DNA from 2 places in the Echinicola jeungdonensis genome. Region 1 is predicted to be linked to the other one. Evidence: riboswitches for the same ligand, from Rfam matches in the RefSeq annotation. Region 1 holds a riboswitch; the other holds the start of a gene.
The links. Region 1 has a riboswitch for cobalamin ahead of metE (5-methyltetrahydropteroyltriglutamate--homocysteine S-methyltransferase). Riboswitches for the same ligand answer to the same signal wherever they lie in the genome.
Positions count from the first base shown of each region.

Region 1 (3,725 bases):
ACTCTGAATAGCACATGTGTGTATGGATTTGGGTTTTGTCCTCCACCACTGATGCAGAGATTCGGAAACATTCTACAGCCCAGTCCAGATAGGCTTCCCAGTCGGACTGCCTTAAGGGCAAACCTTCCCTTAGGGCAGGTTCATCAATTTGGATGATCTTGATGCCTTCTTTTTCCAAATCAGCCACCTCTTCTCTGATAGCCAGGGCAATTTGCTGACAAGTGGTTGATCTGGGCTGGTCATTTCGGACAAAGGACCATTGCAAAATGGTTACCGGCCCTGTGAGCATTCCTTTTACATTTTTTTCTGTCAGGGATTGGGCAAAAGAAGTCCAACCAACGGTCATAGGCTCAGGACGGGAAACGTCTCCATAAATAATGGGAGGTTTAACGCAGCGGGAACCATAACTTTGGACCCAGCCATTTTGGGTGAAGACAAAGCCTTCCAATTGCTCCCCGAAATATTCAACCATATCATTTCTTTCAAACTCCCCATGAACCAAAACATCCAATCCAATTCCTTCCTGCCAACGTATTGCCATTTCGGTTTCACTTTTGATCAGCTCATCATATTGATTTTGAGTCAATTTCCCCTTTTTCTTTAGAGCTCGCCATTGCCTTACCTCCTTGGTTTGAGGAAAGGAACCAATGGTTGTGGTTGGGAAAAGTGGAAGGTTCAGGTTTGGGGTTTGAAGTTTTCTCCTTTCTCCAAAAGGCTTATTCCTCGTGCTATGGCCTGGTGTAAGGCTGCTTACAGCCTGTCCCACCTCTTGTTTATGGATGATGGAAGAGGTTTTTTTAGATTGGATAGCTTTTTGATTTTCCTCCAATAATTGTTGGTTTTCCGGCAAACCGGAATCCAAAGCTAGTTGCTTCAAGCTTGCAATTTCACCGACTTTTTGCTTGGCAAAAGCCAACCATTGTTGGATCTCAGCCGTCAACCCTGAGCCAGATTTTTCCTCCTCCAAGTCACAGGGTGAATGAAGCAAAGAGCAACTGGAAGCTATCAATAGGCGGTTTTCACTTTTCTTGCCTTTGGCCAATTCAAGTAATTCCAAAGAAGCTTTGAAATCATTTTTCCAGATATTCCTTCCATCTACCAATCCTAAAGAAAGGCTTAGGTTTTGCGGAAGTTTATCCAATGTCTTTTCAAGTTGTTTTGGAGCCCGGACCAAATCCAAATGCAGGCCACAAACTGGCAATTCACAAGCCAGGTCCAAATTTTCATCCAGGCCGCCAAAATAAGTGGTCAAAAGGATTTTAAGGTTCGGACAAGCTTTGCGGATGGTTTTGTATGTATATTCAAAAGCTTCCTTTTCTTCCTGATCCAGATCCATGGCAAGAAAAGGTTCATCCAATTGTACCCAGGTAGCGTTTGATTCCTCCAGTTTTTTGAGGATGTCCAAATAAACAGGGACAAGGTTTTTGATCAGCTCAATTCGCTTAAAACCTTTTTCCTTTTCTTTACCCAATAGGAGGTAGGAGACCGGTCCAAGGATGACAGGTTTGGTGATGATACCCTGTCTTTTTGCCTCTTTGAACTCATCCAGGATTTTTGTGGAGAAGAGTTTAAAGGGCTGATTCTTTTTAAATTCAGGAACGATATAATGGTAATTGGTATCGAACCATTTGGTCATTTCCATGGCAATGATATCAAGGCCATTTTTCTGATAGCCCCGGGCCATGGCAAAATAAAGGTCCAGTTCAGGTTTTTTCTGGTCAGTTACAATCTCATGGTATCTTTCAGGAATAGCACCAACGGTAAAGGACATGTCCAAAACCTGATCGTAGAAGGAAAAATCATTGGAAGGGATCAGGTCAATGCCTGCTTCCTGTTGGATTTTCCAATTTTCTTCCCGGATGTTTGCACCGGTTTCCTGGAGTTCACGAAGGGTTGATTTTCCGGCCCAGTAAGCTTCACTGGCCTTTTTGAGTTGTCTTTTGCTACCAATCCGCGGGTAGCCAAGATTGTGCGTTAGCATAATTTTAAACTTTTAACGTGATAAATAGGTCAAAAGCCTTTAGCTAAACTTCACAATGCCCTGCGGATAAGAAGTGGAGGTGAAAAACAGGATATACTTTTTCCTTAGGCACACGAGTCCCATAATTTTTTGGAAAAAGCATCCTACTTGACAGGGCTTCAAATCGCGAAAGCATTGTCATTTCAATATAGGCAGGTCTCCTGGCTTGTAACATTTTTACCGTCCTTCCCACCCCGATGGTTATCGGGACAGTGGACCACTAAGGGTAAAAACTTTTCCATTACTTACAGTTGCGCGACAGCCCGTGATTTTCACACGGTTCCCTATTCACCCTGACCTTGGTCAAGGACCTATATTGGAAGATGAAGAAATCAAGTAAAGAACTTTGGGCTGCAAATATAGGGAATTCGGTTAAAGTAATTGGTTGTTGGGTAAATTAGTTATTGGTTTTTCCTCTATATCAATGCTGATTGCAATAACCCTTTTATTATTTAAGGCCATATTTTAGGACTTGAACTGAAATGTGGGTTTGAATTTCTTACTTTTTGATTTGAAAATCATTAATTTCTAATAGATTTCTAGGTATACATTTGTAATGGAAAATCAAGTTCATACAGAATGGGAAAGCACCAGACAAACCAAGCAAAAGATATTTTTGAAAGGCTGAGGTCAGGGGAAGTGATTTCCATGGATGACCCGGATTACGGGAAGATTAGGAAGGCAGTTAATGAGACCATCAAGCTTTCTGTGAAACTGAATTCAGCTTGTAATATCCAGGAAATTCGGTCATGGCTCTCCGAGATCATAGGAAGCCCAATTGATGAAAGTACCACATTGTTTACGCCATTTTATACCAATGTTGGAAAAAATATAAAGCTGGGGAAAAATGTGTTTATCAACCATGCCTGCAGCTTTTTGGATTTAGGGGTATAACTATTGAAGATGAAGTGATGCTTGGCCCACGGGTGAATATAAGCTCCGAAAACCATCCAGTGGAGATTGCCTCCCGAAAGACCATGGTTCCTGCAGAAGTGATAATAAAAAGGAATGTCTGGGTCGGTGCCATTGCTACCATCCTTCCCAGGGTTACCATTGGTGAAAACTCGGTAGTAGCTGCAGGTGCGGTGGTAACAAAAGATGTGCCCTCAAACTGTTTTGTGGCAGGTGTTCCTGCAAAGGTTATTAAGAAAATAGGTCAATAAATTTCTTATATTATGAAAAATATCAATCTGTTATTAGTATTCTCAGCTTTGGTTCTCCAGGGGTGTCAAGGACAAGATTCATCCGAAACAGAACAAAAAGATTTGGAAGCCATTTTCCCTAAAGGGAAGTTAGGACCTTCTGAGTATTTTACTGGCAAAGCCTACAATTATGGCCTTGTGCCCAATGATTCAACTTATACCACTTTGGTGGGAAATGTTTTTTTTGAACCAGGGGCAAGAAGCAACTGGCATACCCATCCTGGAGGCCAAATCCTTATTATTACTGATGGTGTAGGCTATCACCAAATCGAAGGGGAGCCCATTCAGGTAATGAAAAAAGGGGATATAGTAAAATGCCCTCCCAATACCCGTCATTGGCATGGTGCAAGTCCTGATACCGGTTTACAGCAAATGTATATTGTTCCAAATACTGAGAAAGGCATAGTAGAATGGATGGAGCCGGTGACTGATGAAGAGTACAATGTTGGTGAATAAATGATCCCTTTCCTGGTTTAAATGTAATCGGTAATAGGTTTGGCTTT
Region 1 covers NZ_JAUFQT010000002.1:17,639-21,363, forward strand. Annotated here, with positions in the region: gene metE (5-methyltetrahydropteroyltriglutamate--homocysteine S-methyltransferase) at 1-1,981, opposite strand, end outside; cobalamin riboswitch at 2,155-2,350, opposite strand; gene QWY93_RS19735 (LbetaH domain-containing protein) at 2,600-2,914, shown strand; gene QWY93_RS19740 (acyltransferase) at 2,947-3,183, shown strand; gene QWY93_RS13585 (cupin domain-containing protein) at 3,196-3,678, shown strand.

Region 2 (3,725 bases), on a different contig from region 1:
GGAAATATTCGAGTATTCGAGCATGTTGCTTCATAAAACCCTAGGTTCCTTTATTTATTATTCTATTAAGTCAAACAAAAAGGTTCAGTCTTCCAACGAAGATTTAGTCAATGAAATCATTGACTATTTGAACCAACATATTTACGACACGGTGACCATTGAGGAAATTTCACGTACGTTTAATAAGTCTTCCTCCACCATTTTTTCACTTTTCAAAAAAAAGACCGGCCAATCACTGATCCATTTTTTCAATTTATTAAAAGTCCAAAAAGCTTGTGAGCTTTTCAATCTAACTAACATGTCTGTAAAAGAAATCAGCTACGAACTGAACTTTCAGGATCCACTTTATTTTTCGAGGTTATTTAAAAAATACATGGGGGTATCCCCATCAACGTATAAAAATGAGCTTTAAAAGCCAAACCTATTACCGATTACATTTAAACCAGGAAAGGGATCATTTATTCACCAACATTGTACTCTTCATCAGTCACCGGCTCCATCCATTCTACTATGCCTTTCTCAGTATTTGGAACAATATACATTTGCTGTAAACCGGTATCAGGACTTGCACCATGCCAATGACGGGTATTGGGAGGGCATTTTACTATATCCCCTTTTTTCATTACCTGAATGGGCTCCCCTTCGATTTGGTGATAGCCTACACCATCAGTAATAATAAGGATTTGGCCTCCAGGATGGGTATGCCAGTTGCTTCTTGCCCCTGGTTCAAAAAAAACATTTCCCACCAAAGTGGTATAAGTTGAATCATTGGGCACAAGGCCATAATTGTAGGCTTTGCCAGTAAAATACTCAGAAGGTCCTAACTTCCCTTTAGGGAAAATGGCTTCCAAATCTTTTTGTTCTGTTTCGGATGAATCTTGTCCTTGACACCCCTGGAGAACCAAAGCTGAGAATACTAATAACAGATTGATATTTTTCATAATATAAGAAATTTATTGACCTATTTTCTTAATAACCTTTGCAGGAACACCTGCCACAAAACAGTTTGAGGGCACATCTTTTGTTACCACCGCACCTGCAGCTACTACCGAGTTTTCACCAATGGTAACCCTGGGAAGGATGGTAGCAATGGCACCGACCCAGACATTCCTTTTTATTATCACTTCTGCAGGAACCATGGTCTTTCGGGAGGCAATCTCCACTGGATGGTTTTCGGAGCTTATATTCACCCGTGGGCCAAGCATCACTTCATCTTCAATAGTTATACCCCTAAATCCAAAAAGCTGCAGGCATGGTTGATAAACACATTTTTCCCCAGCTTTATATTTTTTCCAACATTGGTATAAAATGGCGTAAACAATGTGGTACTTTCATCAATTGGGCTTCCTATGATCTCGGAGAGCCATGACCGAATTTCCTGGATATTACAAGCTGAATTCAGTTTCACAGAAAGCTTGATGGTCTCATTAACTGCCTTCCTAATCTTCCCGTAATCCGGGTCATCCATGGAAATCACTTCCCCTGACCTCAGCCTTTCAAAAATATCTTTTGCTTGGTTTGTCTGGTGCTTTCCCATTCTGTATGAACTTGATTTTCCATTACAAATGTATACCTAGAAATCTATTAGAAATTAATGATTTTCAAATCAAAAAGTAAGAAATTCAAACCCACATTTCAGTTCAAGTCCTAAAATATGGCCTTAAATAATAAAAGGGTTATTGCAATCAGCATTGATATAGAGGAAAACCAATAACTAATTTACCCAACAACCAATTACTTTAACCGAATTCCCTATATTTGCAGCCCAAAGTTCTTTACTTGATTTCTTCATCTTCCAATATAGGTCCTTGACCAAGGTCAGGGTGAATAGGGAACCGTGTGAAAATCACGGGCTGTCGCGCAACTGTAAGTAATGGAAAAGTTTTTACCCTTAGTGGTCCACTGTCCCGATAACCATCGGGGTGGGAAGGACGGTAAAAATGTTACAAGCCAGGAGACCTGCCTATATTGAAATGACAATGCTTTCGCGATTTGAAGCCCTGTCAAGTAGGATGCTTTTTCCAAAAAATTATGGGACTCGTGTGCCTAAGGAAAAAGTATATCCTGTTTTTCACCTCCACTTCTTATCCGCAGGGCATTGTGAAGTTTAGCTAAAGGCTTTTGACCTATTTATCACGTTAAAAGTTTAAAATTATGCTAACGCACAATCTTGGCTACCCGCGGATTGGTAGCAAAAGACAACTCAAAAAGGCCAGTGAAGCTTACTGGGCCGGAAAATCAACCCTTCGTGAACTCCAGGAAACCGGTGCAAACATCCGGGAAGAAAATTGGAAAATCCAACAGGAAGCAGGCATTGACCTGATCCCTTCCAATGATTTTTCCTTCTACGATCAGGTTTTGGACATGTCCTTTACCGTTGGTGCTATTCCTGAAAGATACCATGAGATTGTAACTGACCAGAAAAAACCTGAACTGGACCTTTATTTTGCCATGGCCCGGGGCTATCAGAAAAATGGCCTTGATATCATTGCCATGGAAATGACCAAATGGTTCGATACCAATTACCATTATATCGTTCCTGAATTTAAAAAGAATCAGCCCTTTAAACTCTTCTCCACAAAAATCCTGGATGAGTTCAAAGAGGCAAAAAGACAGGGTATCATCACCAAACCTGTCATCCTTGGACCGGTCTCCTACCTCCTATTGGGTAAAGAAAAGGAAAAAGGTTTTAAGCGAATTGAGCTGATCAAAAACCTTGTCCCTGTTTATTTGGACATCCTCAAAAAACTGGAGGAATCAAACGCTACCTGGGTACAATTGGATGAACCTTTTCTTGCCATGGATCTGGATCAGGAAGAAAAGGAAGCTTTTGAATATACATACAAAACCATCCGCAAAGCTTGTCCGAACCTTAAAATCCTTTTGACCACTTATTTTGGCGGCCTGGATGAAAATTTGGACCTGGCTTGTGAATTGCCAGTTTGTGGCCTGCATTTGGATTTGGTCCGGGCTCCAAAACAACTTGAAAAGACATTGGATAAACTTCCGCAAAACCTAAGCCTTTCTTTAGGATTGGTAGATGGAAGGAATATCTGGAAAAATGATTTCAAAGCTTCTTTGGAATTACTTGAATTGGCCAAAGGCAAGAAAAGTGAAAACCGCCTATTGATAGCTTCCAGTTGCTCTTTGCTTCATTCACCCTGTGACTTGGAGGAGGAAAAATCTGGCTCAGGGTTGACGGCTGAGATCCAACAATGGTTGGCTTTTGCCAAGCAAAAAGTCGGTGAAATTGCAAGCTTGAAGCAACTAGCTTTGGATTCCGGTTTGCCGGAAACCAACAATTATTGGAGGAAAATCAAAAAGCTATCCAATCTAAAAAAACCTCTTCCATCATCCATAAACAAGAGGTGGGACAGGCTGTAAGCAGCCTTACACCAGGCCATAGCACGAGGAATAAGCCTTTTGGAGAAAGGAGAAAACTTCAAACCCCAAACCTGAACCTTCCACTTTTCCCAACCACAACCATTGGTTCCTTTCCTCAAACCAAGGAGGTAAGGCAATGGCGAGCTCTAAAGAAAAAGGGGAAATTGACTCAAAATCAATATGATGAGCTGATCAAAAGTGAAACCGAAATGGCAATACGTTGGCAGGAAGGAATTGGATTGGATGTTTTGGTTCATGGGGAGTTTGAAAGAAATGATATGGTTGAATATTTCGGGGAGCAATTGGAAGGCTTTGTCTTCACCCAAAATGGCTGGGTCCAA
Region 2 covers NZ_JAUFQT010000001.1:3,217,747-3,221,471, forward strand. Annotated here, with positions in the region: gene QWY93_RS13405 (AraC family transcriptional regulator) at 1-412, shown strand, start outside; gene QWY93_RS13410 (cupin domain-containing protein) at 459-941, opposite strand; gene QWY93_RS19700 (acyltransferase) at 954-1,190, opposite strand; gene QWY93_RS19705 (LbetaH domain-containing protein) at 1,223-1,537, opposite strand; cobalamin riboswitch at 1,786-1,981, shown strand; gene QWY93_RS20015 (hypothetical protein) at 2,155-3,384, shown strand; partial or broken gene QWY93_RS20020 (hypothetical protein) at 3,369-3,725, shown strand, end outside.
Region 2: linked by a shared signal. The riboswitch ahead of QWY93_RS20015 (hypothetical protein) and the one ahead of metE (5-methyltetrahydropteroyltriglutamate--homocysteine S-methyltransferase) in region 1 are both predicted to bind cobalamin.